3 regions of the Gynuella sp. genome follow, and region 2 is predicted to be linked to each of the others. Evidence: predicted binding sites of a transcription regulator. Region 2 holds the regulator's gene; each other region holds the start of a gene.
What was found. Region 2 encodes FliA, which starts transcription of late flagellar genes. Its sites were predicted from a motif close to CTAAAGTTNNNNNNNNNNCNGCCGATA; they were not measured.
Positions count from the first base shown of each region.

Region 1: the regulator FliA is predicted to act here: its motif matches at 1,963-1,989, upstream of ACQY6I_RS24280 (flagellin).
Region 3: the regulator FliA is predicted to act here: its motif matches at 1,931-1,957, upstream of ACQY6I_RS08010 (DUF5610 domain-containing protein).

Region 1 is NZ_JBNKSF010000062.1:15,491-18,778, forward strand. It holds gene ACQY6I_RS24280 (flagellin) at 1-1,883, opposite strand, end outside; gene ACQY6I_RS24285 (hypothetical protein) at 2,165-2,512, shown strand; gene ald (alanine dehydrogenase) at 2,758-3,288, opposite strand, start outside.
Region 2 is NZ_JBNKSF010000014.1:149,190-152,477, reverse strand. It holds gene flhF (flagellar biosynthesis protein FlhF) at 1-471, shown strand, start outside; gene ACQY6I_RS05575 (MinD/ParA family ATP-binding protein) at 537-1,349, shown strand; gene ACQY6I_RS05570 (RNA polymerase sigma factor FliA) at 1,379-2,104, shown strand; gene ACQY6I_RS05565 (hypothetical protein) at 2,313-3,182, opposite strand.
Region 3 is NZ_JBNKSF010000019.1:187,539-190,826, reverse strand. It holds gene cls (cardiolipin synthase) at 1-908, shown strand, start outside; gene ACQY6I_RS08015 (LysR family transcriptional regulator) at 915-1,814, opposite strand; gene ACQY6I_RS08010 (DUF5610 domain-containing protein) at 2,001-3,101, shown strand; gene ACQY6I_RS08005 (glutaredoxin family protein) at 3,219-3,288, shown strand, end outside.

The DNA.
Region 1 (3,288 bases), on a different contig from region 2:
TCTGCTGCAACAGAGGTTCCGTCAGGTTTAACGTATGCACCTTGCAGGTTACCCGCATCAGCGGTTGTACCACCGATGGATACAGCTTCACCACTGTAGTTGTGTACAGTCAGAACAACACCATCTCCAGCAGAGTTCAATTCAGCACTGACTTCCAGTCCGATTGAGCTGTAATCTGTTGAGTTGATCGAATCTGCCAATTCTGCCAATCCATTACCGGATGCAACATCACCGACAACCGCCGAAACAGTGGTAGCCGTTGTTTCTGTCTCCAGATCAAAGGTATCGCCCTGAGCCAGGTTACCAGCACTCATGCTCAGTTCGACCGTAAACTCTTCATAGGCAACTACATCAGTAACACCATCAGCCGCCAACTGAGTATTCAATTCATCAGTTACCTCACCCAAGCTCAGCGCCGCAGCGGAAGTAACACCGCTGGAAACCTCTGAGCCATCAACTGAGAAAGAGAACGCAGTTACGGCAGCTGCATCGTTGGTGGCTGCTGCCGCGATACGATCAGCATCCAGAATCTGAGTAGCAGAAGCGGTGACCTCAAGCGCCGTTTCCGAATAGCTTACGGCCTGCTTGTTGGATACCAAAGCTGCCGTTGAGCTGGTATATGTTCCGGCGACCAATCCGGCATTTGCCAGGTCACCGCGACCAGTATCGTTACCACCTTCAATAACAATTTCGTCAGTACCGGCATTTGCGATTAAGGTATAACCACCTTCATAAGTACCCGCTGATGCCTGGGCAGCATTGTTTGTGACCGATGCGGTGCTGGTGGTAAATGAGTTTGCAGCTGCACCAGTATCGAGTGAGTTGTATTGGCCACCGACGGCCAAGCCGGTCGCAGCAGCAATTTCATTCAGGGTGTAGTTAGAAGAACCAGCTGTTTCGACAAAAGAGCTGCCAGCCGTATTGGTCAGGTTGTCAAAACCAAGAGTAATGTTACGTCCATCTTCAGCAGTCAGGGTAACACCACCAGAATCAGATCCGGAATCTGAAGCAACGATACCAGTCTGCTCGGATACAGCATTAATAGCTTCAACCACTGAGGCACGGGAGGAAGAGGCATCGTTAGTGGTTTGAATGTCGATTTCGACGCCATTCAGGGAGATGGTACCACTCATGGCCGTAGCGGTCATTGAGGTACCAGCCACCTCATTTTCATTTACTACAGCACTGACACCGGTCTGTTCAGAAACATCATTAATTGCTGCCACTTTAGAGATTGCACTGGCGGCTTTATTGTAAGTGGAGGATTCATCATCAGATGCGCTACTGGCGGAAACAGCCACGCCATTGATCGTCAGGTCACCATTGGAAATGGCATTGGAGCTGCCAATCGCAGAAACACCAGCTGTGGCTGATGAACCTAGTTTTCCGGCGGTTAATTCAGAAATATTTACATCGATGGTATCACCGGCATTGGCACCAATCTGGAAAACCCCGGAGAATGTTCCATCCAACAGGTTACGACCGTTAAATGTGGTTTCTTCTGCAGTACGGGAAATCTCCTCTACCAACTGCTCTACCTCGGCCTGCAGAGCCACCCGGTCATCTTCAGAGTTAGTCGCATTGGAAGACTGAACTGCCAGTTCCCGAATACGCTGCAGGTTTTCAGTCATGGCACCCAGTGCACCTTCTGCAGTCTGGGCCAGAGAAACACCGTCACCGGCGTTGGAGATTGCAACACCAAGACCACTGATCTGGGAGTCAAACTTGGTGGAAATCGCAAGACCTGCCGCGTCGTCTTTGGCGCTGTTAATACGCAGACCGGAAGACAACCGTTGCAGAGCCGTTTGGTTAGCACTTTGCGAAGTATTCAAGTTGCGCTGTGCTGTCAAAGAAGCAATGTTGGTATTAATAATTTGAGGCATGATTTACATCTCCTTCGTTGTTTAGCACAGCGGCGGTATTGCCGTTGTTGCCAACGATGTTGTTCATTCACAATGGTGTTAGCGGCGGTTGGAGATGTTTCTTTTATATGAAATTGTTATTTTAAAGTCATTTAATATTCTTTTATCACAAACCGGTTGTCTAAAATGAAGAATACACGGTTAAAACATCTAAACTGATGGAATGGCGATTGCTCCAACAAGATGATCCGTCAAAATAGCGGCAACAATTTGCCTTGTCTTTTACAAGTGGTTACAAATTTATGAATACAGAGACACTTCCTAAGAAAATCCAGCGGGACTGGCAGAGCATTCGTCGAATGACAGATGAGATCGATCAACTATTTGCAGCAGACGATATTCAGGGACTGCTAGAGTGCAGCCAAAAAAGGCAGCAGAAAATTGAGGATTTTTTTTCCTTCATTGAGATAAGCGCTTCGACAAGCCGCAATCAAATTCGTAGCCATATTGCCGATGACATCGACTATATCCGCGAACAGCACAGCAAAATACGGCAGGTATTGGAGCAAAAACAGGAAATGCTGCTGAAGGAACAAAATCAGCTCAAAGTGCGCGCGAATGCACTCAAAGCCTATGGGGCTGAAGAATAATCATTACTGGTTGATGCCAGCTAAAACACGATTATTTTAGTGACGACTCGTAACAGGTGAGCCAGTTTCTTAAGAGGGATCCAGAAGGGGTTGGCAACTTTGCCGTCTCGCAAATGTAGTATCAGAATGAGATCTTCACTGATATGCACGGCACCCGTCATCGCTTGGCCGTCATTCCAGAATCCCCTGAAATCGAAAAAAGCCTGACCGATTTGGAAGATCAGGCTTTCTGATTCAATTAAAACCTATTTTTCCAATGCTGCACGGGCATCCAAAAACTCGTAACCGAGGACATCGGCAACGGCTTTAAAGGTAACCTTACCTGCGTGCACATTCAGACCATTAAGCAGATGCACGTCATCGAGCAACGCCTGTTTCGCCCCTTTGTTTGCCAAAGCCACAGCAAACGGCAGAGTTGCATTGGTCAGCGCCATGGTTGAGGTGCGCGCAACGCCACCCGGCATATTGGCCACACAATAGTGAACAACCCCGTCTACCACATAAGTAGGCTCCTGATGGGTTGTCGCTTTAGATGTTTCGAAACATCCACCCTGATCGATGGCTACATCCACAACAACGGCACCCTTCTTCATTTTAGCGATGATGTCTCTGGTTAACAGCTTTGGCGCAGCCGCTCCCGGAATCAGAACGGCACCAACGACCAGATCCGCTTCCAATGCATATTGCTCTATCGCATCCGCAGTTGAATACACACAGCGCAGACGACCATCGAACTCGCTGTCCAACTCACGCAAACGTGGCAGAGAGCGATCCAG
Region 2 (3,288 bases):
ACCAGTCCTGATGAGTCACTGACTTTGGAAGATGTTTTACAGCGTTACAGTCGGACTAAAAAGCTTATTTTGATCGATACATGCGGTAGTCGGGAAGGGACCGAATACTTTCTCGATTCGCTGGTTGAGGGGACAATGTCTTCGAAGGTACGGAATATTCTTGTTATCCCATCCACAACAACCATGGAGGTAATTCAGGATTATATGGATCGTTTCAGCCGGTATCCGTTTTACGCCAGTGTACTTACCAAGGTTGATGAAAGTTGCCGCTTAGGTCCAGCGCTCAGTCTGATTATGGAGAAACAATTGCCCATGGCTTACTGGACCGATGGTCAGAATATTCCTGAAGACATTCATGTTGCCCGGGGACATCATATTGTCAGCCGGGCGATTACCAGTTGGCGTAAACGTTATGAACAAAAACCGGATGCCTATAGCCGCAATGCGGAACAACATCTGATGGTGAACTGATGGGTAACCCTTATTCAACAAATTTGACCTATACTGACAGAACTGCATTTCGGAGCTTAGAGGTAATGAAAGAACCTGTACAGGTGATTGCCGTGACGGGCGGAAAAGGTGGCGTTGGTAAAAGCAACGTCTCGGTTAATCTGGCGATCGGGCTGGCAGAGCTTGGCAAAAGAGTCGTCATTCTGGATGCTGACCTGGGCCTGGCCAATATTGATATTCTTTTGGGCCTGCCTTCCGGAAAAAATATAGAAGATGTTTTGGAAGGGCGTTGTGACTTGCTTGATGTCATGGTTGATGGGCCTCTGGGAATTAAAATCATACCAGCCTCTTCTGGAGCCGGCCGAATGGCTAATCTTGGAGAAATGGAACATGCAGGTATCATTAATGCTTTCAGCGATATGGCGGTAAATATCGATGTATTGATTGTCGATACTGCTGCCGGTATATCCAAAACAGTGACCAGTTTTGTGGGAGCTGCGCAGGAAACAATTTGTGTTGTCTGTGACGAACCGACCTCTGTGACGGATGCTTATGCGTTAATTAAACTGCTGCATCGCGACTGTAATATTGATCGCTTTAAAATTTTGGCGAACATGGTTCGTACCCCTCAGGAAGGGCAGCAGCTGTATAACAAACTGTTTAAAGTAACAGAGCGATTCCTGGATGCGCATTTGCAGTTTGTTGGCTCAGTACCGTTTGACGAACATGTTCGTAAAGCTGTGCAGCGTCAAAAAGCAGTGTGCGAGTTATATCCTCGAAGCAAGGCGGCTCTGGCATATCGGGCATTGGCTAACAAAGTGGTAAACTGGCCTTTGCCGCAAAACCCTCGTGGTAATCTGGAGTTCTTCGTCGAACGGTTGATTGCGGGAGTTTCTTGATTTTGACTGTCATTACCTATGGTCCGGCCATGTACGAAACGGCACATCAAAGTTTAGAGCAGTTGGTGACTGAGCATGCCAGTCTGGTGAAGCGAATCGCTCATCATCTGAAAGCCAGGCTGCCGGAAAGTGTTCAGGTCGAAGACTTGATTCAGAGTGGCATGCTGGGTCTGTTTGAGGCGGCCAGAAACTATGATCGCAGCAAGGGCGCGACATTCGAGACCTATGCGGGTATTCGTATTCGTGGTTCCATGCTGGACGAAGTTCGTAAAGGAGACTGGGTTCCCAGAAGTGTCCATCGCAATTCGCGCAGAATTTCGGAGGCTATTCATAACATCGAAGGGCGCGTAGGTCGGGACGCATCGGACCAGGAAATTGCAGAAGAACTGGGTGTGGGTTTGAATGAATACTATTCGTTACTTCAGGACACTCAGGGATCAAAGCTATTCAGCTATGAAGATCTGTTGGATCAGAACCAACCAGCCGAAACCGGTTATGAACATTCACCTCAGCCCCTCCAAAATTCTGGAACGCCGGATTCACAGGTCGAACAACATCTGATGCGCAGTCATCTGATTGAGGCGATTAAAAGCCTTCCGGAGCGGGAACAGCTGGTGCTGTCGCTGTATTATGATGAAGAGCTGAACCTCAAAGAAATTGGTGAAGTGTTAGGGGTTAGCGAGTCCCGTGTCAGTCAGATTCATTCTCAGGCAGCTAATCGTTTGAAAGCGAGGTTGCGGGGATGGATCGGTTGAGTGATTGCAATTGAGTTGCACTTGAAAGAGGGAGTGAGCCTTGCCCCGAAAAAGTGTTTTATAGATGGGATGTTTTTGAGTCCTACCTCTTATTTTATCTACCATCCATCCCATGAATGAACAGCCGAAAGAATATCTTTGACGATGAAATCCGGCACAAACCATAGGGCACCGGATTTCATCGTTCACTAAAAAACCATTGCCTTAATTACAAAGGCCCGTAGGCGGATTCAAGTAAATCCCTTAAGTTAATCATTCTGCTGGTTTTTGGCGCGTTGCTGTCATCCATATAGGTAATGGTGATCATATTTGTGTCCGATTCAGGTTCTGCTGTCAGAGCAATTGCCTGAGTGAACGCTGTAACATTGATGTCATAGTTATTGACGATCAGCACTTTTTCGCCATGTCCAAGCCAGTTTGCCTTAATAGCAACGCCGTATTGCATGCCCTGGTTAGGATTGTTTATAGCCATCGGTTGTTTCAGTAGCCGTAACCGCAATGTCTTATGATCAAATTGAGTTGTATACGTATCGGCCACTGAGTTTGGCGTCACGTTGACCGCATGGATGGAACCTTCTGATAACGGCAAATTTTCCATATGGCCGGAAGAATTAGCGGAATCATATTTTTCAAATGTCTTGGCATAGATGGCATATTTGAAGTCCATTTCAGGATCTACAAGTGAACCTTGTGGGCATACTACAACCTCGACTTCTCTGAACAACCACTGATTTTTAACACTGCCCACGAATACATTGTCAGATCCTGAGTTGCAGTTTGGGTAGTACGTTCCGGTAGTGTCTTTTGAGAGTTTTGAGACTCTGAGTGATGGGGTGTTGGCAAATTCCAGCGTAAATTGTTCCAGTTGAGCAACCGGCATGTCCATTGATTCGACCACGTTAACCGAACCATCAGTCACGTTGTCCAGTAGGAGGTTTGGAATCGGTGTGTTCTGTGTATTGCTGTAGCTGTCTGTAACATCGAATTTGTGAACGACGGTATTGTTTGCTGCGGCGACAGAAAATTGGGCTGTCAGTGTAATTGAGAACAGTAATCCTGTTTTTATAAATGATTTCATGGTTTTCCTTTTTCGTCAGTTAAAAGTCTCTTACAAAGACTTGGCCGCCAGATACTTCCTTTAGAACCGGGCCTCTGCCGATGAATGGCCCTTGGCCACAGCGGCA
Region 3 (3,288 bases), on a different contig from region 2:
GTCGCCAGTTTTTTCGAACTGCTATCTGCAGGCGTTTGCAACAAGCGGGCGTGGAAGTGGCGGAAGCTCTGCACGCCAATCCGCTGCGAATGTTGTTTCAGCGTCAGGATTTGCGCCTGCACCGAAAAATTCTCTCAATTGACGGTGAGATAGCTTATACCGGGTCGATGAACCTGGCCGATCCTGAGACGTTTCAGCGAGAGGCTAATGTCGGAGTCTGGATCGATCTGATGGTTCGGGTTGAAGGGCCGACTGCTGAAATTCTACGCGGCGTGTTTTTGATGGACTGGGAGATGGAAACCGGGCAAAAACCCAGTGCAAGCTTGCGCTATCCAAGTTTTGAGCACAGAGAAAAGCCTAGCATTCCGATTCAGGTGGTGCCTTCCGGTCCGGCTCTGGCCAAGGATAATCTGATTCACCTGTTGCTGACGGCCATCTATCAGGCCCGGAAACGGATTATAATCACTACACCTTATTTTGTGCCGGATGATGCCCTGATACTGGCGCTGAAAGCGGCAGCATTACGGGGACTGGAAGTGACTATTTATCTGCCGTTCCGTAATAACTCGTTTCTGGCAAAACATGCGGGTCGTTCGTTTTTTGAAGAACTGTTGCATGATGGTGTGATTATTCGTCGTTTTACCGGGGGGTTATTACATACAAAATGCGTGCTGATTGATGACGACATCGCACTGGTAGGGTCGGTCAATCTGGATATGCGGAGTATTTGGTTGAACTTTGAGTTGACGCTCGTAGTCAACGATCTTGAAACCACCCAAAAATTATACCGGGTGGTTGCTGATTACCATCAAAAAAGCCAGCCTATCAGCTTTCAGCAGTGGTCCAGTCGTCCTTATTATCGCAAAGTGATTGAGCACTTGGCGCGGCTGATGAGTCCATTACTGTAGTCAGGCTTAATTTAATTGATGAGATTCAAAATAGTCGGCCATAAAATCCACAAACGCCCGACTTTTAGCTGATAGATAGCGGTTTTCAGGATAGACCACATGAATGGTTCTGGTTGGGAACACAACCTCAGGTAGTACGCGTACTACTTTGCCATTCTCCAGGTGAGGCTTAAGCAAATACAGGGGTAATGCTGCAATACCCATATCATTTAACATCGCTTCGCACATGGTATCGAGATCATTCACTGTAAACCGTCGCTCTTTATTCTGTAGCCCGGCTTCTTTGATGAAGCGTTTAATCCATCGGGGCTCCGCATAATCGATCCCAGAAACCATCAGTACGTGAAAATTATTTAAATCATTCAGGTCTTTTGGGTGTCCATGTTCACTCAGATAATCCTGGGTGGCGCATAAGATCACTTTCTGCTTGGCGACCGGGCGGGCTACTAGCCGGGAATCCTGTAACGAGCCGAGGTGAATGGCCAAATCAATGCCTTCGCGTACCAGATCGAGATTCTTGTCTGCCAGTATCAATTCAAAATTCACTTCAGGATATTGCTTCAGAAATGCTGAGAATATTTTCATCAACAGGGAACGGCCAAATGTCGGAGTGGCAGTAATTTTAAGAGTGCCCCGAGGGGAGGTCTCCAGATCCCTGACCATATGTTCCGCTTCTTCAAGATCTTCCATGATGCGGTTACAGCGGTTAAAAAACAGTTGCCCCGCTTCTGTTGGACTGACAGAGCGTGTCGTCCGGTTTAACAGTCGAACCCCCAGGCGATCTTCAAGCAGGGAAATTTGTTTGGAAACTGCGGATGGTGTCAGTCCCAGCGAATGTGCGGCGTTGGTGAAGTTATTGGCTTTAACAACGGTGGTAAAAATAACTAATGAGTCGAGCCTAGCCATACATCAATCCTGAATTTTTTTCATGATTTTTATAATAACGGAGTGATTAGATTGTTGGTGCCAGATAATAAGCCCTTTTACCAAATAAATCGATAATACAGTTGTGAAAAAAAAGATTTAAGTTGTCTGCGTATTGGCCGATGCAGAGGAAATACCCATAAACTTACTGCACAGGACGGGTCCGCTATGGTTTCTCAAGTCAGTTGGCAACAGCAGTATACGCAGTATCACTATTCTCAACGCAGTGCTCAAAGTACCCAACATGAAGCTTCCAGCACAGCGCCCGGCAGCCAGGCACAGGCTGCATCAGAAACTTCCGAGACAAACAGTGCACAATCTATTTTTGATGTAGATGCCGTCGTTAAAAATGTCATGAGTTTCGTCAACGCCCGTATCGCTCAGGAATCTGATCCTGAAAAACGTGATCAGTTGGTTGCTCAAGCCAGAAGTGGAGTAGAGCAGGGGTTTTCTGAGGCACGCGATATTCTGAAAAACTATGGCAAGTTGGATGATGCCATGGCCGGGAATATCGACGCTGCAGAAAGCCATATTTATGATGCGCTAGATCAGTGGTCTTCGAATGAAGACGATATCAGTTCGGCCGTTGGCCAACAGGTGACAGATGCGGTCACAGGTAGCGATGGTGGACGTTCGAATGAGAGCCGTGTTACATCTTCCCAATATACAAGTGCCTATGATGAGCTTCGAGCCAACAAGCAGCAGTTGTCACTGAGCCTGACTACGCGGGATGGTGATCAGGTCACGATTGGTTACAGTGGATTGAATGCCCAATATGGTTCGCTGTCTTCTTCAAGCTCTGGAAGCAGTGTTTCCTGGTCCAGCGTTAGCGGATCGCAGTTTTACCTGGATATTCAGGGTGATCTGGATGAAGAGGAAATGAATGCTATATCCAGCTTGCTGCAGGATGTTGATGCATTGGCTTCGGAATTCTTCGATGGTGATGTCGAGACTGCTTTCCAGATGGCTCAGGCGTTGGAAATTGACCCATCAGAGTTGAGTTCGATGAATCTTTCATTGCGGGAAACGGAGACCTATGCCAGCCGGTTGTACCAGGATAATTCCGGCGAGCAGTCCAGCACACTGCCCAGGGGACTTGAGCCGTTGCGCAACTATGCCCAGCACTTGGTAGAAACCGCCCAAAAAATGCAGCAGCAAACGAGCCTGCATTCTGCTGATTTCCTCGACTTGTTGAACCTTCACCCCGATGCCACTGAATTGCAGCGAGGTATCAACCAATCGCTGTTGGATGGCGCGTCACAAGCCTGATTCAGCACCAAAACGCCGATATGGAGATGCATTTCATATCGGTCAGTCTGATTTCCTCTTTGACCTTCTCGCTCAAATACCTATCATGGCGGCCGATTCAAGCGACAAAGACCTCATATGAATACCTTGTTTTTGTATACCACTGAAGGCTGTCATCTATGTGAGGAGGCAGAAAAAATTCTCCAGC